4 regions of the Kitasatospora sp. NPDC088391 genome follow, and region 2 is predicted to be linked to each of the others. Evidence: riboswitches for the same ligand, from Rfam matches in the RefSeq annotation. Region 2 holds a riboswitch; each other region holds the start of a gene.
The links. Region 2 has a riboswitch for cyclic di-AMP ahead of ACIQBJ_RS01795 (family 16 glycosylhydrolase). Riboswitches for the same ligand answer to the same signal wherever they lie in the genome.
Positions count from the first base shown of each region.

Region 1: linked by a shared signal. The riboswitch ahead of ACIQBJ_RS19205 (transglycosylase family protein) and the one ahead of ACIQBJ_RS01795 (family 16 glycosylhydrolase) in region 2 are both predicted to bind cyclic di-AMP.
Region 3: linked by a shared signal. The riboswitch ahead of ACIQBJ_RS21645 (transglycosylase family protein) and the one ahead of ACIQBJ_RS01795 (family 16 glycosylhydrolase) in region 2 are both predicted to bind cyclic di-AMP.
Region 4: linked by a shared signal. The riboswitch ahead of ACIQBJ_RS00315 (transglycosylase family protein) and the one ahead of ACIQBJ_RS01795 (family 16 glycosylhydrolase) in region 2 are both predicted to bind cyclic di-AMP.

Region 1 covers NZ_JBIVNB010000005.1:584,840-589,580, forward strand. Annotated here, with positions in the region: gene ACIQBJ_RS19195 (AMP-dependent synthetase/ligase) at 1-237, opposite strand, end outside; gene ACIQBJ_RS19200 (hypothetical protein) at 372-560, opposite strand; gene ACIQBJ_RS19205 (transglycosylase family protein) at 726-1,958, opposite strand; cyclic di-AMP (ydaO/yuaA leader) riboswitch at 1,964-2,137, opposite strand; gene ACIQBJ_RS19210 (hypothetical protein) at 2,719-4,741, shown strand, end outside.
Region 2 covers NZ_JBIVNB010000001.1:422,751-427,491, reverse strand. Annotated here, with positions in the region: gene ACIQBJ_RS01810 (hypothetical protein) at 1-332, shown strand, start outside; gene ACIQBJ_RS01805 (winged helix-turn-helix transcriptional regulator) at 709-1,149, opposite strand; gene ACIQBJ_RS01800 (DoxX family protein) at 1,245-1,595, shown strand; cyclic di-AMP (ydaO/yuaA leader) riboswitch at 1,869-2,049, shown strand; gene ACIQBJ_RS01795 (family 16 glycosylhydrolase) at 2,067-3,152, shown strand; gene ACIQBJ_RS01790 (LysR family transcriptional regulator) at 3,149-4,006, opposite strand; gene ACIQBJ_RS01785 (SDR family NAD(P)-dependent oxidoreductase) at 4,102-4,741, shown strand, end outside.
Region 3 covers NZ_JBIVNB010000007.1:84,291-89,031, reverse strand. Annotated here, with positions in the region: gene eno (phosphopyruvate hydratase) at 1-1,229, opposite strand, end outside; gene ACIQBJ_RS21645 (transglycosylase family protein) at 1,446-2,141, opposite strand; cyclic di-AMP (ydaO/yuaA leader) riboswitch at 2,145-2,343, opposite strand; gene ACIQBJ_RS21640 (cytochrome P450) at 2,575-3,819, opposite strand; gene ACIQBJ_RS21635 (SDR family NAD(P)-dependent oxidoreductase) at 3,975-4,397, shown strand; gene ACIQBJ_RS21630 (MazG family protein) at 4,405-4,741, opposite strand, start outside.
Region 4 covers NZ_JBIVNB010000001.1:71,300-76,040, forward strand. Annotated here, with positions in the region: gene ACIQBJ_RS00295 (MFS transporter) at 1-341, opposite strand, end outside; gene ACIQBJ_RS00300 (hypothetical protein) at 652-990, shown strand; gene ACIQBJ_RS00305 (hypothetical protein) at 1,012-1,758, opposite strand; gene ACIQBJ_RS00310 (Uma2 family endonuclease) at 1,926-2,492, opposite strand; cyclic di-AMP (ydaO/yuaA leader) riboswitch at 2,773-2,941, shown strand; gene ACIQBJ_RS00315 (transglycosylase family protein) at 2,945-4,135, shown strand; gene ACIQBJ_RS00320 (CapA family protein) at 4,158-4,741, opposite strand, start outside.

The DNA of each region.
Region 1 (4,741 bases), on a different contig from region 2:
CTGCCGGGCCGTCAGGTGCTGCCAGGGGCCGCCGTCCTGACGCCGGGTCATCACCACGGTGTCCGGGGCCTGTTCGGCGTTGCGGAACGGCAGGTCGGCCAGGCTCCCGCGGGCGGGCGGCGGCACCAGCGGGCCGGTGCGGGCCTCGACCACCCGGCCGCCGGACCGTAAGACCTCGACGGGCGCCCGGTCGCGCAGCTGCTCGTCGCGCCCGGCGCGGGCGAGGGGGTGGGCCATGGCGGACTCCCTTGGGTGGGTGGGGTCCGCCCAGGGTAGGTACTCGCCAGTAAACTTACTAGACGGTAAGTTCCTTGACAGTTCAGGATCTTGCGCCGTAATGCGGGGCCGGCCGCGCCGGTGCGCCCCGGGGCTCAGCCCTCCTCGACGGGCGCGGCGGGGCCGGTGAAGCGCTCGCCCCGGTGCGGGTTCCCGGTGCCGGCCCGGGTGGCCAGGTAGTCGCGGACGATCAGCTCGACCGCGTCCTGCGGGCTGCTCGCGCCGACCCGCATCATCACCTCCAGCGCGAGGTCCGCGTCGAGGGAGATGGTCAGCTTCGCCATGGGTGCGCTCCGGGGTCGGGCCGCCGCCGGACGGGCTCGGGCCCGGCGGGTCGTCCGGCCGAGCATAGGCCGCTGCCCCCGGAGCCGACCAGGGTCTCCGGGGGCAGCGGTGCCACGGGGGGGTGCCGTGCGCCGACGAAGGGTCGGGCGCGGCCGGGCGAGGGGTCAGACGCGGCCGGCGAAGTCCGGCGCCCAGTTGGCGATCGTCTCGGTGCGGACGCCGGAGCGCGGGTTCGCGGCCTCGACGTACTTGCCGTCGCCCAGGTAGATCGCCACGTGGTAGACGCCCGAGTTGGAGCCGTTGTTGGACCAGAACAGCAGGTCGCCGGCCTGCAGGTTGTTCAGCGAGACCCGGGTCGCGTAGTCGGCCTGGTCGGCGGCGACCCGCGGCAGGCTGATGCCGGCCTGGCGGAACGCGGCCTGGGTCAGGCCCGAGCAGTCCCAGCCGCCGTTGCCGGTGCCGCCGTAGATGTAGGCCTGGCCGAGCTTGCCGAGCGCGAAGTCGATCGCCGCGGCCTTGGAGCCGGTCGCCTTGACGGCGGTGCCGGTGGACGCCTTGGTCTCCTGCGCGGCGGGCTTCGCCGCGGCGGAGGTGCCCGGGGCGGACTTGGCCCGGTTCCAGGACGAGGACGGGGACTTGGTGGCGGGCGCCGACTGCTGGGCCGGGGCCTCGGCGACGGCGACGTTGCCGAGGGCCAGCTGCTGGCCCGGGTAGATCATGTCCGGGCCCTCGGTGAGGACGGACCGGTTCAGGTCGTACAGCGCCTGCCAGCCGCCGTCCACGTGCTCGCGCTGGGCGATGGTGGACAGCCAGTCGCCGGCCTGCACCGTGTAGCTGCCGGCCGAGGCGCTCGCGGCCTGCTGCTGGGGCTGCTGCTGGGCCTGCGGCTTGCTCTGGGTCCGGGACTGCTGCCAGCCGGAACCCGACTTCGGAGTCTCGGACTTCGGGGCCTGCGGCTTCGCGGCGTCGCCCGAGGACTGGGTGCCCGAGGACTTGGTGCCGCTCGGGGCGGAGGCGTCGACCTGCGGGGCGCCGCCGCCCTTGGTCAGGCCGGCCTGGATCGAGCACACCGGCCAGGCGCCGGGGCCCTGCGAGGCGAGCACCTTCTCGGCGACGGTGATCTGCTGGTCCTTGGAGGCCAGGTCGGCGCGCGAGGCGTACGCGGTGCCGCCGAACTCGGACCAGGTGGAGGCGGTGAACTGCAGGCCGCCGTAGAAGCCGTTGCCGGTGTTGATCGACCAGTCGCCGCTGGACTCGCACTGCGCGACCTTGTCCCAGGTGGAGACGGAGGCGGCGGAGGCGGTGTTGGCGGTCAGGCAGGGAACGGTGAGGCCGATGCCGACCACACCGGTGGTCGCGATCAGGCGGCGGGCGCGCTTGGCACTGATGGGCAGCATGAAGAAGCGTTCCTCTCCCACGCCTGCGAGGTGAGCTGTCGGATTCGGGCCGGAGCAGCCCGGCCGCGCGGCACCCGCAGGTGCGCACGGCTTCACCCCTAGCCCCGGGCCGGTCCGTTGGACCGTCCCCGGGCGACCTACCTGGTTCCCCCGCCCCTGCCGCGGTGCGTTTCGCATGAGCCGACCCACCCGGCGGCAGGACTCGGCGTTCCGGGAGGGCTGGGTCCGTGTGTCCACGAACGTGGGCAGGAGATTAAGCAGGTGGAAAGGGAATTCGCAAATGCCTGTGACGACCGTCACGGCGCGCGGAATTCACGATCAAGGAATTCCCGCCGAACTCGCAGATCTGCGAAGGGAGCTGGCCGGGCGTCAGGCAATTGGTGATCTTGTGCCCGTTTTGGGTGATTATGAGAATCGGTGGGTCGATATTCGGTTTCGATGGGTTTTGCTCCGGCTGATTCGGGCACTTGGTTCGCTTTGTCCGGCCCGGGTGGTGCCACCGGGGCGGCCCGGCCGAGGACGTCCGAATTCCGCCCACCGCATTCCCACGCGCCCGAATGCGCCCCGGGCGCGCCCCGCCCGCGCCGCCGCCCGCCCGGCGCCGCCACCGCCCGGCCGCCCGGACCGGGGTGTCGAACGGGAGACTGACGGTACGTCAGGATGCTTAAGCGAAACGGAAGACGCCGCTTCCCGGCCGGGATTCTGCCTATGCTGCCCCCGGACGAGTCGGAGTTCCCAGCGCCCCGGGAGGGCGGCGATCGTGGACCAGCGCGACAACGAACAGCAGGCGCCCCGCCGGCACCGGCGGCCGGTGGTCGAGCGGCGGCGGATGCTCACCTGGCTGGCGGTCGGGGCGGTGACGGCGGTCGGCGGCGGGGCGGTGCTGCGGCAGTCGCTCGCCGGGGCCGACGAGACCGCCGCCGGCCGGCCCCACCCCGGCGGCCCGCCGACCGGCCACCAGCACGGCACCGCCGCCCCGCCGCCCGCCTCCGCGAGCCCGCAGCCCACCGAGCCGCCCCCGCCGGTCGACCAGGGCGGCCGCAAGTGGTCCGACGCCAAGGGCTGGGGCGGCAAGGTCCCGGCCCCGGGCAGCGCGGTGCGGATCACCGACAAGGTGCTGCTCGACACCGACGCCCGGGTCGGCTCGCTGCTGGTTGAGGCCACCGGCTCGCTGGTCTTCGCCAAGGACCGCTCGCTCACCCTGGCCAGCTCCGGCAACGTCGAGGTGCGCGGCACCCTGGCGCTCGCCCCCGACGACGCCCACGCCCACACCCTGCTCTTCCCGGACGTCGACGAACGCCGCTTCAAGGGCGGCGGCATGACGGTCGTCGACAGCGACACCGGCCTGTGGGTCACCGGCCGGGGCTACCTGCGGCTGGACGGCGCCCCCCGCACCGCCTGGGTCCGGGCCGCCGCCGACCTGCGGGCCGGCGACGTCACGCTGAAGCTCGCCGCCGCCCCGGACGGCTGGCAGCCCGGCGACGAACTCGCCGTCACCCCGACCGCCGCGCCCGACACCGACGGCTTCTCCACCTCCTACGACCTGGTGACGGTCCAGCGGGTGGACGGCACCACCGTCACGCTCACCGCCCCGCTCAAGTACGCCCACCCCCGGGTCGCGGTCGGCGGCGGCCCCGCCTTCGGCGCCGAGGTGCTCAACCTGACCCGCAACGTCCGGGTCGAGGGCACCGAGCAGGGCCGGGCGCACGTCCACCTCACCTCCAGCCGCCCCGCCGACGTCCGGCACACCGCGATCCGCTGGATGGGCCCGCGCGCCAACGGCAAGGACAGCTGGAACGGCAAGCCCGTCACCGAGCCGGTGCTCGGCCGCTACGGGCTGCACTTCCACATGCTGCTGGACAGCTCGCGCGGCACCGAGGTCGAGGGCGTGGTGGTCCGCGACACCGGCAGCCACGCCTTCGTGCCGCACGCCGCGCACGGCATCACCTTCCGCGGCTGCATCTCCCACCAGACCTGGGAGGACGCCTACTGGTGGGACGGGCCGATCGACACCCGCACCCCGCAGGGCCCGTCCAACGACATCGCCTACCAGGGCTGCGTCGCCTCCCGCACCGTTTACGAGCCCAACCCGCGCGGCTACCGGCTGACCGGCTTCAGCCTCGGCGCGGGCACCGGCTCCTCGGCCCGGGACTGCGTGGCCGTCGGCGTCCAGGGCGCCACCGGCGCCTCCGGCTACGAGTGGCCGGAGACCAGCGAGGGCGTCTGGACCTTCGAGAACTGCCTGGCCCACAACAACCTCGAGAACGGCATCTTCGTCTGGCTCAACGCCGAGCACCACCACACCGTCAGCCGCTTCGTGGCCTACCACAACGGGGGCTGGGGCATCGAGCACGGCGCCTACCTGAACGACTTCGACTACAGCGCCTCGGTGCTGCACGGCAACGCCGCCGGCGGCATCGCCGTGCACGCGCTCGGCCGCGACAAGGGCACCGTCTTCGACGGCTTCCTGATCGACGCCGCCGGCCAGTCCGACTACGCGGTGGCCACCCTCAAGCACCAGCTCGACGGCGAGGCCGTCACGCTCAGCCGCAGCCGGCTGACCGGCTACCGCAAGGCCGGGGTGGCGTTCCGGGCCACCGACGACGGCAAGCCCGACGACATCGCCGTGCTCGACTGCGAGTTCGCCGGCACCGGCCCCGAGGTGTGGCTCGACCCGGAGTCACCCGCCCCCAAGCAGATCCTGTTCCGCCAGGCCGGCCGGACGCAGACCGTCTCGCTCACCAAGGGCAGCGGCGGGCAGGGCCTGGCCGGCACCCCCTGGA
Region 2 (4,741 bases):
ACGTGCTCGACCTCGTCCTGGACCCGGACGAGCCCGTTCACGTCGCCCTCCGCCGGCAGGTGCGCCGACTCGCAGTGCGGTCCCGCTGCGAGTGCGGGTGCGGCACCGCCTACTTCGCACTCGACACCGACGCGGTGGAGCCCGCGCCGACGGGCCCCGGCACCGTCGTGGCCGCCGACGTCCAGCTGTTCACCGAAACCGGCGAGTGCCCCGGCGAGGTCCTGGTCTTCGCGCAGGACGGCTACCTCGCATGGCTGGAGGTCTGCTCCTGGAGCGACGACATCGAGGTGAACCTCACCGCGGCACGCCGCTGGCTGCGGCCGCCGTCCTGAACCCGAGCCGATCACCGGCCGGGAACACGAGCACTCGTGCCAGGACGACGCCGAGCGGAGCCACGGGCGGAGGGCTACGAATCGCCGGGCGATCCGCCGGAGAGCGGTTTTCTGGAGGAACAGGCGTTCCGCCCCACGCCGGAGGCGATCCGGCGGGTCTGGGCGGGCTCCGGTGGCGCTGTCGAATTCGCGCCTTTCGGCAGCGGGTCGGGCTGCTGCACGGTCGCCTGTTCGGCGGAGGGGAATCCGGAGAGCATTTTCTTCCGGGGTCCTCCGGGGACCGGTACTCCGACCGCCGTTCTTGACCGCTGTTCCGGAAGACCGAGTTGATGGCGGGGCGACGGCGGGGTCTTCCAGGTTCGGCCCCTTCTGTCGCTCAGGAACGGCCCGGGTCCTCGGCGACAGGAGGGGTCTTCGCCGGGGTCGCCCGATCCGCCTCGACGGACCTGGCCGCCTCGGCCGCCTCGGCCGCCTCCCGGAAGGTGACGACCGCCTCGCCGTTCTCCCGCGCCCACGCGGTGAGCATCCTGATGGGCTCCTCCAGGGTTCGCCCGAGATCGGTCAGGCCGTACTCCACCCGCGGCGGCGCCTCGGCGTACGCGTGCCGTTCGACCAGCCCGTTGGCCTGGAGCCGACGCAACGTCTGGGTCAGGACCTTGCGCGAAATGCCACCGCTCAGCTCGACCAACTCGCCGTGGCGCAAAGGGCCGTCGGTCAGTGCGAAGAGCGTGACCATGGACCACTTGCTGGCGATGATCTCCATGGCCAGGAGAGCGGGACAGTCGGCGAGGAAGGCGATTCCGGGTCGCAGGCTCATGCCCCGAAGGTTACCTGGAGGTACCTGACGGCCCCCTATCGTCATTGAGGTGCGCACGCCCCTTGTTCGCCTCTCGCACGATTGAGGTTCCAGCCATGTTCGTCTCCCTCGCCGTCGTCACCGTGTTCATGTCGGCGCTCCTCCTGGTATCGGCCGGGGCCAAGTCGCTGAGGACGCGTCACATCACCGAGCAGATGTCCACCCTCGGAGTCCCGCGGCGCATGATGGCTTTCCTGATCTGCGCCCAGATCGCGGGCGCGGCCGGTGCGATCGCCGGACTCCGGTGGGGGCCCGTCGGAATCGCCGCCGCGATCGGCCTGACGCTCTATTTCGCCGGTGCGGTCGCCTTCCACCTGCGCGTCGGCGACCGCAAGGGCGCGTCCCCGGCGGTGGTCCTCGCCCTGGCCTCCGTGGCCCTGATCGTGCTGCGTGCGGCCACCCTCTGACGGCGGACGGCCGGTGGCCGTGGGTCACAACGTCGACCCTTGGCCCGGGACGAGAGCCGAAGACTGTCCGCAGCCCTGCTCGCAGCGGCCGCTGGCAGCGACAAGCGGCCCGGGGCCATGAAGATCACGATCTGCGGTCGGAGCACTGGCGCACCGCCCTGGTCGGCGGTCCGGGGGAGCGGGGAGCAGGGGAGCGGGCCGATAATTGTCTTATACACGTCGGGAAGCTAGCCTGCTCCAACGCCCGCCGAGCCGTGGGCACCGCCGCCGGGACGCCGAGTCCCGTCCACCCGGCAGCGGCAGACCGAGAGAGTGAGCGGACGGGAGCGGGGGAACCAGGTCAGTACGCCCGGCCCCCGCGTGCCCGTGGGTGGTCGCGGCTCGGGGTGAAGCCGTTCCACGGACGGCCGGGCCACTCGCGCGGCCCGAACCCGACAGCTCACCTCGCAGGCGTCGCCGAGGACCCCCACCATGCGCCTTCCTGCCACGACCGCCAGGGTCGCCGCCGCGACCGCCGTGACCGGCCTGGCCGTCGCCACGTTCGCCCTGACCGGCCCCGACACCGCCGACGCCGCCGGGCAGCACCGCCCGGCCAAGCACCGCGGCTGGGCGACCGCCGCGCCGTCCGCCACCGGCGCCCCGCTGCCGACGACCCCGGCGGCCCCGTCCGCGACGCCGACCGTCCCGCCGGGCGCCCCGAGCCCGACCGCGGCCGCCACCACGGCGGCGCCCGACCCGACGCCGACCGCGACCCCGCTGCCGACCGGTTCGCCGTTCGTGAGCCCGACGCCCACCGCCCGGCCCACCGCCTCGCCCACCTCGCCCGCGCCGACCGGCACCGCGCCGACCTGGCAGGACGACTTCGATTCCGCCTCGGTGCCGCTCGGCAGTTGGACCGGCTGCCGCGCCGACGGGCCGCTGCAGACCAGCCACTGCACCGGGCTGCCGGCCGCGGTGGACGCCAAGTGGTGGGCGTACCCGTCCGGTTGGCAGGACACCTCGAAGAACGGCACGTACGACCCGGCCCGGACGCTGTCGATCGCCGACGGGCAGCTGAACATCCACCTCAACCGGGACGCCGCCGGCACCTGGGTGGCCGCTCCCACGCCGAAGCTGCCGCAGAACACCACCTACGGCACCTACGAGGTCACCTGGAAGGCGACCTGCGCGACCGGGTACAAGGTGGCGTGGCTGCTCTGGCCGGACTCCTACACCTGGCCGCGCGACGGTGAGGTCGACTTCCCCGAGGGCGACCTGTGCGGCGACGTCGGCGCGTTCGTGCACCGCCAGGGCGCGACGTCCGGCGGCGACCAGGACGCGTACGACACCGGTGTCCCGGTGGCCGGGGCCCGGCACGTCAGCCGGATCGAGTGGCAGGCGAACGACCTGAAGTTCTACCTGGACGGCAAGCTGGTCGGCCACTCCACCTCGCGGGTGCCGAACACCCCGATGCACTGGGTGCTGCAGTCCGAGACCTCACTCGGCGGCGCCGCCCCGGCGGTCGGCTCCTCGGCCGACATCGCGATCGACTCGGTCCGTTTCTGGAAGGCGGGTTAGGCCCACCGGAGGCGGGTCGCGGTCCGGACGAGGTCGGCGACGGCCCCCGAGCGGCTGTGCGGGGGCCAGGCGATCACGGTGGTGACCTGCGGGGCGTCCAGGAGGGGGACGGCGGCGAGGCCGCCGTGCAGGTGGGTGCGGGACGACTCCGGCGAGACCGCGCAGGCCCGGCCGAGGGCGACGAGCTGGAGCAGCTGCGCGTGGTCGCGGACCTCCGGGCCGGGGCCGGGCGGGTAGCTGCCGTCGGGGCGGGGCCAGCGGGGCAGCGGCAGGCCCGGAAGGTCGGCGAGGTCGGCCATCCGCAGCCGGGGCCGGGCGGTGAGCGGGTGCCCGGCGGGCAGGATCGCCACCTGGCCCTCCGTGCCGAGTTCCTCGGCGCGGAGTCCGGCCGCCGGGTCGAACGGCCGGTGCAGCAGCGCCACGTCGGCCCGGCCCTCGCGCAGCAGCCGCTCCTGCTCGCCCGGGCCGCACAGGATGACGTCGACGGGGACCGCGCCGGGTTCGGCGGCGTACGCGGCGAGCAGCCCCGCCAGCAGTTCGCTGGACGCGCTCGCCTTGGTGACCAGGACCAGGCCGGGACCGCCGGTCGCGGAGCGGGCGGCGCGCCTGGTCCGCCGCTCGGCGGCGTCGACCGCGTCGAGCGCCGCCCGGCCCTCGGCCAGCAGCACCGACCCGGCCCCGGTCAGCGTGACGGTGCGGCCCGTCCGGTCGAACAGCGCGGCCCCGAGCCGTCGTTCGAGCTGCTGGATCGCCCGCGACAGCGGCGGCTGCGAGATCCCGAGCCGTTGCGCGGCCCGCCCGAAGTGCAACTCCTCGGCGACGGCGACGAAGTAGCGCAGCTCCCGGGTCTCCATCCGACCACGGTACCCCGCACCGATACCCCGACGGTATCGGTGCCCACCCGATCGGTCTTGGACGCCCCGCAGCGGCCGGGGGCAGCATGATCCCCATGAGCGAGCGAACGATTGCGCTGGTCACCGGCGCGAACAAGGGCATCGGCCACGAGATCGCCGCGGGCCTGGGCGCCCTCGGCTGGAGCATCGGCGTCGGCGCGCGCGACGACCGGCGCCGCGCGGACGCGGTGGAGCGGCTGCGCGCGGCCGGGATCGACGCCTTCGGCGTGCCGCTGGACGTCACCGACGACGCGAGCGCGGCCGCCGCCGCCCGGCTGGTCGAGGACCGGGCCGGGGGCCTCGACGTGCTGGTCAACAACGCGGCCGTCGCCGGGGAGATGCCGCAGCAGCCCACCGGCGTCGACCCCGCCACCGTCCGGGCGGTCGTGGAGACCAACGTGATCGGCGTCATCCGGGTCACCAACGCGATGCTGCCGCTGCTGCGCCGCTCCGCCTCGCCCCGGATCGTCAACATGTCGAGCAGTGTCGGCTCGCTGGCCCGGCAGTCGGGGCCCGACCCGGACCGGACGGCGGGCCCGGTGGCCGTGGCGTACGCGCCGTCGAAGACCTTCCTGAACGCCGTGACGCTGCAGTACACCCGGGAGTTGAGCGGCACGAACATCCTGATCAACGCCTGCTGCCCCGGCTACGTGGCGACCGACCTCAACGGTTTCCGCGGCGTGCGCACCCCCGCCC
Region 3 (4,741 bases), on a different contig from region 2:
TCGAGGATCTCCTCGATGCGCAGCAGCTGGTTGTACTTGGCGACGCGCTCGGAGCGGGCCGGGGCGCCGGTCTTGATCTGGCCGCAGTTGGTGGCGACGGCGAGGTCGGCGATGGTGACGTCCTCGGTCTCGCCGGAGCGGTGCGACATCATGCAGCGGTAGCCGTTGCGCTGGGCCAGCTCGACGGCGTCCAGGGTCTCGGTGAGCGAGCCGATCTGGTTGACCTTGACCAGCAGCGCGTTGGCGGTGCCGGTCTCGATGCCCTTGCGCAGGCGCTCCGGGTTGGTGACGAACAGGTCGTCGCCGACCAGCTGGACCTTGTCGCCGATCGCGTCGGTGATGGCCTTCCAGCCGTCCCAGTCCGACTCGTCCAGCGGGTCCTCGATGGAGACCAGCGGGTAGTCGGCGACCAGCTCGGCGTAGTACGCGATCAGGTCGGCGGAGGAGAGCGCCTTGCCCTCGAACCGGTAGGCGCCGTCCTTGAAGAACTCGGAGGCGGCGACGTCCAGGGCGAGCGCGACGTCCTTGCCCGGGGTGTAGCCGGCCTTCTTGATCGCCTCGGTGATGAGGTCGAGGGCCTCGCGGTTGGAGTCCAGGTTCGGGGCGAAGCCGCCCTCGTCGCCCAGGCCGGTGGAGAGGCCGCGCTCCTTCAGCACGCCCTTGAGCGTGTGGTAGACCTCGACGCCCCAGCGGACGGCCTCGGAGAAGGACTCCGCGCCGATCGGGGCGATCATGAACTCCTGGATGTCGACGTTGGAGTCCGCGTGCGAGCCGCCGTTGAGGATGTTCATCATCGGGACGGGCAGCACGTGGGCGTTCGGGCCGCCCAGGTAGCGGAACAGCGGCAGGTCGCTGGCCTCGGAGGCGGCGTGCGCCACGGCGAGCGAGACGCCGAGGATGGCGTTGGCGCCGAGCGAGGACTTGTCCGGGGTGGCGTCCAGGTCGAGCATGGCCTGGTCGATGAGGCGCTGCTCGGTGGCGTCGTAGCCGACCAGCTCGGGGCCGATCTGCTCGATCACGGCGAGGACGGCCTTCTCGACGCCCTTGCCGAAGTAGCGGTTCTTGTCGCCGTCGCGGAGCTCCAGGGCCTCGAAGGCGCCGGTGGAGGCACCCGACGGGACGGCCGCGCGACCGGTGCTGCCGTCGTCGAGACCGACCTCGACCTCGACCGTGGGGTTGCCGCGGGAGTCGAGGATCTCACGGGCTACGACGACATCAATGGACGGCACGAGGCATCTCCTAGCGGAAGCGGATGTGTGGTCGTTACGACCTGAGCCTAGCCGCACACCGCTCCCCGGCCACGTCCGGCCGGGCCCCGTCTCACGGTGTGGCCCGGCTACTCACCGGTAGTTCACCTGAATGCCGACCGCCCCGCCGCCCCGGGCGGCGCGAACTGCGCCGCGCGCGCCCGGAGTGGACGGAGCGTCAGCCGGGAGCCGGCGGGGTCAGAGCGCGAGCAGCTGTCCGGGCTCGATCAGGTCGGGGTCGGCGCCGATCACCGCGCGGTTCGCCGCGTACAGCCACTCCCAGCCGCCGGCCAGGTTCCGCGCGGTGGCGATCCCGGAGAGCGTGTCGCCGTCCTGGACGGTGTAGCCGCCACCGGCGGGCGCGGCCTGCGGGGCGGCGGCCTGCGGCGCGGGCGTCTGCGCGGGGGCGGGCGCGGCCGGCTCGGCGGCGGCGGGCCTGGCGGGCGCGGCGGGCTTGGCGGGCCGCGGGGCGGCCGGGCGCTCCTGCGCGCGGGAGGCGGCGTCGGCGGGGGCGCCGCCCCTGACGAGGCCGGCGCGCTTGGAGCAGACCGGCCAGGCGCCGGGGCCCTGCGCGGCGAGCACCCGTTCGGCCACCGCGATCTGCTGGGCGCGGCCGGCCTGGTCGGCGCGGGGCGCGTACTGGGCGCCACCGAAGGAGCGCCAGGTGGAGGAGGTGAACTGCAGGCCGCCGTAGAACCCGTTTCCGGTGTTGATGTTCCAGTCGCCGCCGCTCTCGCACTGGGCCACCCGGTCCCAGACGTCGCTCGGTGCGGCTGCCGCCTGGGTGGCGGCGAGCAGGGGCAGGGCCAGGCCGATCGAAGCGACGCCGGCGGCGGCGACGAACTTCTCGGCCTTGGTACTACGGCGGTGGCGACCGTTGGAGGAGAACAGCACGGGACTTCCTCTCCGCACGCCTGCGGGGTGAGCTGTCGGGTTCGGACCGGGAGGCTGGCCCGGCCGCCGGCGGGACCGGACGCGGTCGCGTCCGCTCCCCGGCGGCTTCACCCCAAGCCGTTGGGACGACGGCGTTCACACTGGTTCCCCCACTCCTGTCCGGTACCTGTTCGGTGGCCCGGGGACGCGGCGGACAGGACTCGGCGTGCCGCGTTCGGGGCCCACGGCTGCGGGCAGTTCGGAGACTAGGCAGAGCTGACGGGGGATCACAAGCTCATATCACCGCAATCACGCCGAAATTACGCACCCTCACTTCTCGTGCACAAAACATCCTCATATGTCCGGGTTTGTCCATGGTGCGGATGCGGAATGCGCCCCGGCCGGACGCGCCGCCGACCCAAGGGGGCGGCGGCCTGGGGCCGCTGAAACGGCGTCAGCGGGGCGCGAAGGAGACCGGGAGGTCGCGCAACCCGCGCATGATCAGTCCGCCCCGCCAGCGCAGCTCGGCCGGATCCGCCGCCAACCGGAGGTCCGGCAGCCTGGTCAGGAGGCTGCCGATCGCCCGCTGCCCCTCCAGCCGGGCCAGCGGGGCGCCGATGCAGTAATGGATGCCGTGTCCGAAACCGAGGTGCGGATTGTCCGAACGCGCCAGGTCGAGGGTGTTCTCGGCCGCGAACCTCGCCGGGTCGCGGTCCGCCGCGGCCAGCACCACCAGCACCGGGTCGCCGACCGGGATCTCGACCCCGCCGATGCTCAGCGGCGCGGTGGCGAACCGCCAGGTGGCCAGCTCCACCGGGCCGTCGTAGCGCAGCAGTTCCTCGACGCCGGTCTCCAGCAGGGCCGACTCGCCGCGCCCCAGCGACTCCTGGAGCAGGGTGCGCTGCCCCGGGTTCCGCAGAAGCGCGTACATGCCGTTGCCGATGAGATTAATAGTCGTTTCGAAGCCGGCGAACAAGAGGATGAAGGCCATCGCCGCGGCCTCGTTCTCGGTCAGGTGCTCGCCGTGGTCGCTCGCCCGGATCAGGCCGGAGATCAGGTCGTCGCCGAGGTCGGCCCGCTTGCGGTGGATCAGGTCGGCCAGGTAGCCACGGATCTGCTTGACCGCGCGGCCGACCCCGCCGCGCTTCCCGCCCGTGTGTCGGATCATCATGCCCGCCCAGTCGCGCAGGTCGTCCTGGTCCTCCGGCGGCACGCCGAGCAGGTCGCAGATCGCGTAGATGGGGAGCGGGAAGGCGAACTCGTGGATCAGGTCGGCCTCGCCGCGCCCGGCGAAGGAGTCGATCAGCCGGTCGGTGAGCTGCTGCACCCGCGGTTCGAACTCGGCGACCCGGCGCGGGGTGAACGCCTTCGACACCAGGCGGCGCAGCCGGGTGTGGTCCGGCGGGTCGATGTTCAGCAGGTGGGTCATCAGGTCGGCCTGCCGCTCCCCCGGGATGCCGACCCGGCCGGTGCGGTGCGCCTGCTCGCTGTGGTGCGCCGGGTTCTTGGAGAGCCGGGCGTCCGCGAGCGCCTGCCGGGCGTCCGCGTACCGGGTGACCAGCCAGGCGTCGACCCCGCTCGGCAGGGTGGTGCGGTGCACCGGGGCGTACTCCCGCAGCCAGGCGTACGCCGGGTACGGGTCGGCGGCGAACTCCCAGGTGAAGAGTGGCGGACGGGTGTCATGGGGCTGGTCTGGCATGTCTTGACCGTATCGGGAAGCGCCGCCGCGTGAGTCTGGTCACCTGGTGGGTATTCCCTGTTGCGGAGCGTCGGGGCGCGCCTACGATCCTCCGATAACCACAGTGGGTGGCGTGCGGGCTGCCCACGGGTTCGCTCTGTGAAGGGAGCAGACCAATGCGAGTAGCCGGTGCAGTGGTGGTCATCGCGGTGCTCGACGGAGGATCGGGGGCCGACCTGGCCCGCAGGTTCTCCGCCGCCGGCGCCGCCGGTCTGCTGATCGCCGACGTGCGCCCCGGTGCCGCCGAGGACCTCGCCGCCGAACTCGACCGCCCCGGCTGCCCGGTGGTCGGCGTCTCCGGCGACATCCACCACCCCGCGGACATCGCCGCCCTGGTGGACACCGCCGTCAAGCACCTCGGCCCGATCGACCTGTTCGCGGTGACCGGGCCGGACGGCGAGCGGATCGTCCAGCTCGCCGACCTGCCCCGCCACCTCGACCCGCTGGCCGAACTGCTCGCCCTGGTCGGCGAGGCGATCGGCGAGGTCGTCGTGCCGCTCCAGCGCCGCCCCGTCCAGGACGTCCCGCTGGCGGGCTGACCGGCCGTCAGCCCGCGTCCGACAGACCTTCGGCCGCCCGGACCGCCGACCGGTAGCGCCGGGCCGCCGCCCGCAGCGCCGCGTCCACGTCCACGCCCCGGTCGTGGGCGCGCTGCGCGACCGCCAGCAGCAGCTCCCCCGCCGACTCCGCGGTGAGTTCGGCGGGCAGCGCGTAGGCCGCGTCCGGCACGCCGGTGAAGTCCGCCCGGCGCACCCGGGACACCAGCTTCGCCGCGTACGCCAGCGCGGGCAGGCCCGCCGGGACGCCGTCCAGCACCGATTCGCGCTGCTTCTCCGCGGCCTTCAGCTGCTCCCAGTTGGCCTCGGTCTCGGCCGAGCCGGTG
Region 4 (4,741 bases), 350 kb from region 2:
GCGGTCAGCGCCGCCATCGTCCAGACCCCGGCGTGGCCGGTGAGCAGCAGCACGGCGAGGACCGCCTGCACCACGCACCGCACGACGTCCGAGGCCAGCATGATCCACTGGCGGGGCAGCCGGTCCGCCCAGACGCCGCCGATCAGGGTGAACACCAGCAGGGGTATCAGCCCGGCCGAGACCACCAGCCCGACGTCGGCGGCCGAGCCGCCGATCGACACCACCGCGAACGGCAGCGCGACGAACGTCACCCGGTCGCCGAGCACCGACAACGACTGCCCGACGAACAGCCGGGCGAACTGCCGCTCGGCCCGGAGCACCTCCGGCACCAGCCCAGCCATGGACAACCTCCGTACACCACTGGTCACATCGAGCACCGCGATGCTAGAAGCTCCGACCACCCCTTGTCGCGTGATTTATCCGCAACGCCGTCAATGCCCGTTTTCCGGCGGCCCCGCGGGCCGGTCGCCCTTCCCCCCGAGCGGTCTGACGCACCGTCGGCGCACGGCACCGTCGCGCCCTCGGCGCACTCCCGTTACACCGTCACAGTCCGGGAACGGACGGCATCCTTCCCCTGTCCCGGGGCATCCGACCGCTGTCACAGTGAACCGGTCGCGGGCCGCGTGGGCCGGCGGGAACGGGGTCGAACCGATGAGAACACGTCTGGCCGCAGTACTGCTCGCCCTGACCCTGGCGGGCGGCACCACCGCCCTGGCCGCCGGCCCGGCCGCGGCCGCAGCGCGCCCCACCACGGTCACGGCCGCGGTCGCCGCCGGCACCGGCCAGCAGGCCCCGGCGGCGGGCGCCCAGGCCCAGGGCAGCACCGGGCAGCGGGAGCAGGCCCCGGTCCACCTCGCCAAGAGCAAGGACAAGAAAAAGAAGAAGAAGTCCAAGGGCGGCCTGATCGGCCTGATCCTCCTGGTGGTCGTGGTCGTCGCGGTGGTCGCCCTGGTGATCTGGCTGGTCCGCCGCAACAGCCGCCGCCCCTGACCACGGGCGCGCGCCCCCCGGTCAGCCCTTGAAGACCTGGTCCGCGGGCGGCGCGGCGGCTTCGACCTTCTGGTCGAAGCCGGTGAAGGTGAGCACCATCCGCCCCGCCCCGCTGTCCGCGGACAGCACCCGCGGGCTGCCCTCGGCAGCGATGGCGTACGTCACCGGTGTGCCGTCCTCGTCGGTCATCGTCACGAGGACGGCCGCGACCCCGCCGACCTGCCGGGTGCCCGCCTTGGCGAGGTCCCGGCCGGCGGTGCCGTCGGTGTTCAGGCCGACCTGCTTCTGGACCGCCATGCCGAGGTCGCAGAAGGAGACGAAGCTCTTGGGGTTGTTGTAGTTGTCCGCCGGGAGCCGGAGCCACTTGCCGGCCGCCGCCGCGGGGGCGGTCTGCGGGGCCGCCTTCACCAGGTCCGCGTCGGGCTTCAGCCACACCTCCGCACCGGCCCGGAGGATCTCTGCCGAGCCCTTGCCCTCGCTGCGGTAACTACCCGCGCAGCCCCGGGCGCTGTCCCCGGCGAACGTACCGGTGAGCGCACCCTCGGGGTGCCCCGGCATGGAAACCGTGTACGTCGTGCTCATCAACTGCTCACCGGCGGCCCGCGTCCGGGCCACGATCTCCCCCGCCGACAGGTCCTGCAGCGCGACCGCGGCGGACGCCGGGGCCGCCGGGGCAGCGCTCTTGTCCGGCTTCCCTCCGGACCCGCAGGCCGTCAGGCCCGACAGCCCGATCCCGACCAGCACGATCACGGCCGGCGGTCTCACCACGCGCACAACAACCTCCACAGTTCGTACAACCGTCGAGTGCGCAAGTCTGCCAGCACGCCGAAATCGTCCACCGCACCAGCTCCGACCTGGTTGTCCGACGGCCGCGCCCAGCCCCACCGCGTCCCGCGAACCCACCGACGCCGGCACGACCACCTGAGCCCCGCACCTCAGAACCGGCCGGTGTCGATCTCCAGGTCGAACGGCGCGGGCAACCGGACACCCCGCCCGAACGGATGCGGCCCGTCGACCTCCTCGTACCCCAGCCGCCCGGGCCCGGAGAAGACGGTGCACTCCCGCAACTGGCGATCCACCAGCAGGTAGACCGGTGCTCCGTACTGGCCGTACCGCCGCCGCTTGACCGTCCGGTCGGTCTCCCCGTTCGACGGCGAGGTGACCTCGACCACCAGCAGAGTCTGGTCCGGCAGGAGTGCCCCTTCGGTCTTCGCCGCCAACTCGGCCGGAACCACCGCCAGATCGGGAATGAACCAGTTCTCACTCCCGGGCAGGTCGAGGTTCCCCGAACCGGAGACCAGCCCCAACTCCTCCAGCCGCGGCGCGATCTGCCGACGCACCGCCTCGACGGCGCTCCCGCGCGCCCAGGACACCGACACAGGGGTGATGACCCCCTCGACGAGCTCCGTACGGTCCCAGGCGACGTGCTGGACCGCGTACTTCAGGGCCTGCTCCGGGTCGGCGACGTGGTAGTCCCGGGGGACGTGGGCTGCCGCACTCATCGCGCACCTCCGCTGCTCCGCTCCCTCCGATTCTCTTCCCCGGCCGTCGGCCCCGGTCACGCCGTCCGGGAAGTTCACCGTTTCGGGTCGGACCCGTGGCGCGGCTCCGTGCCGACGAGGCGTCAACAGGTCGTTCACACACCGGCCGGGCCAGGGCGTGACGGTTGCGTGATGTCAGCGCGACGCGCTTGTGATTGACGCGTTCGAGTGAATAGGGTTCCTCCCAGCCCGCACCGTCGGGCCCCGCGCGCGGACACGCCGAGCCCTGTCCACCGTGCTGCCGGGTCGACCACCACAACCCTTGGACAGGGGTGGGGGAACCAGGTTTGTTGCCGTCCCCGCGGCTCGGGGTGAAGTCGTCCGCACCGGTTCCGTCCGGCGCGCGGCGGCCGGACCTCCCTCCCGGTCCGAACCCGACAGCTCACCTCGCAGGCGTACGGAGAGGATCTCGCATGCTCTTCACGGGTTCGGGGCGCCACCGCCGGCAGAGCCAGGCGGAGAAGGCGGCCGAGCGCGCGATCGCCGCGGCCGGCGTGGCCGGTATCGGCATCGCCCTGCCGCTGCTCGCGGCCACCGGCGCGCACGCCGCGCCCAGCGCGGTCTGGGACCGGGTCGCCGACTGCGAAAGCGGCGGCAACTGGGGCGCGGACCAGGGCAACGGCCTGTACGGCGGCCTCCAGATCAACGCGCAGCGCTGGGCCGACTACGGCGGCACGTCCTACGCGCCGCTGCCGAGCACGGCCAGCCGCAGCCAGCAGATCGCCGTCGCCGAGCGCATCCTCGCCACCGAGGGCCCGTCGCCCTGGTCGGCCTGCGCCGACGGCGCGGGCCTGGACGTGGTCTCCGCGCCGGGCGTGGTGGACGACAACGACTCGGCGGACGAGACGGGTTCGCTGCGCGGGGCCCGGGGTGCCGCCGCCGTGAACACGGCCGCGGACGGCACGGTGCCGGGCAAGGCGGGCGCGCCGGTCTTCTCCGGCCTGCCGGGCTACGACCCGGTGTACAAGGTGTACTGGTACGAGAAGAACGGCGGCTGGTTCTGGACCGGCCACCAGAGCCTGTACGAGCGCTACATGCAGCTGACGCACCCTCAGCCGGTCGCGCCCTCCGCCACGCCGTCGCCGATCGTCCCGGTCGCCCCGGTCACCCCGGTGGCCCCGACCGACCCGACCGACCCGACCGGCACGCCGACCGCGCCGGTCTCCCCCACCGTCCCGGCCGACCCGAGCGCCCCGGCGCTCCCCGGCCTGCCGGTGGCCCCGACCGACCCGACCGGTACGCCGAGCCCGACGGCCCCGAGCACGGACGCCCCCGGGAACGGCGGCACCCCGGCCGCACCGTCCGACGCGCCGTCCGGCACCCCGTCCCCGGACGCCGGGGCCGCCGCCCCGGCGAGCACCGCCCCGGCGGCCCCGGCCCAGTCCCAGCCCGCGGCCCCCGCCCCGGCGGAGGCCGCGGCGCAGCCGAGCACCGCCCCCGCGCCCGCCGCGCCGTACACGGTGGGCCCGGGCGACACCCTGATCGGGATCGCCAAGAGCCACCAGGTGGACGGCGGCTGGTCCGAGCTCTACCGGACCAACCAGCAGCTGGTGGGCGAGGACCCGGACCTGATCAAGCCCGGCCAGGTGCTGAAGCTGGGCTGACGCCCTCGCGGACCGGCCGCCGTCACCCGGGGACGGCGGCCAGTCCGGTGCAGCCGCGCAGGCCGTCCCGCCGTTGCAGGGCGGCCTTCGCCGCGTCCCCGGTCTGCGGGACGGGGACGCCCCGGCCGTCGATGTGCGCGGGGGTGAAGGTCTCGCCGGTGACCTTGCCCTCGCGGGTGACGGTGAGGGTGGCGACGCCGGTCTCGTCGGAGGCGGTGTAGTCGGAGGTGCCGTACCAGAGGAAGTTGCCGTAGCCGTACGCCACGTAGGTGTTCCCGAGCATGCCGGAGCCGAGCATGGTGTGGGCGTGGGTGCCGACCACGGCGGTCGCGCCGGCGGCGGCGACCTTCTTGGCGATCCTGGTCTGGGCGGCGGTCGGGCAGGTCTTGCCCTCGTCGCCCCAGTGCAGGTAGACGAGGACCACCGGGGCCTGGGCCTTGGCGGCGGTGACGGCGCGCACCAGTGCGGCCTCGTCGAGGGCGGAGGCGATGCCGGGCTTGCGGTCGCCGGCCCGCCACTTCTGGTTGGTGAGGTCCTCGATCTGGCTGGCCGCCAGCACCGCGACCTTCACGCCGCGCACCGTGGTGACGTACGGCGCGTACGCCT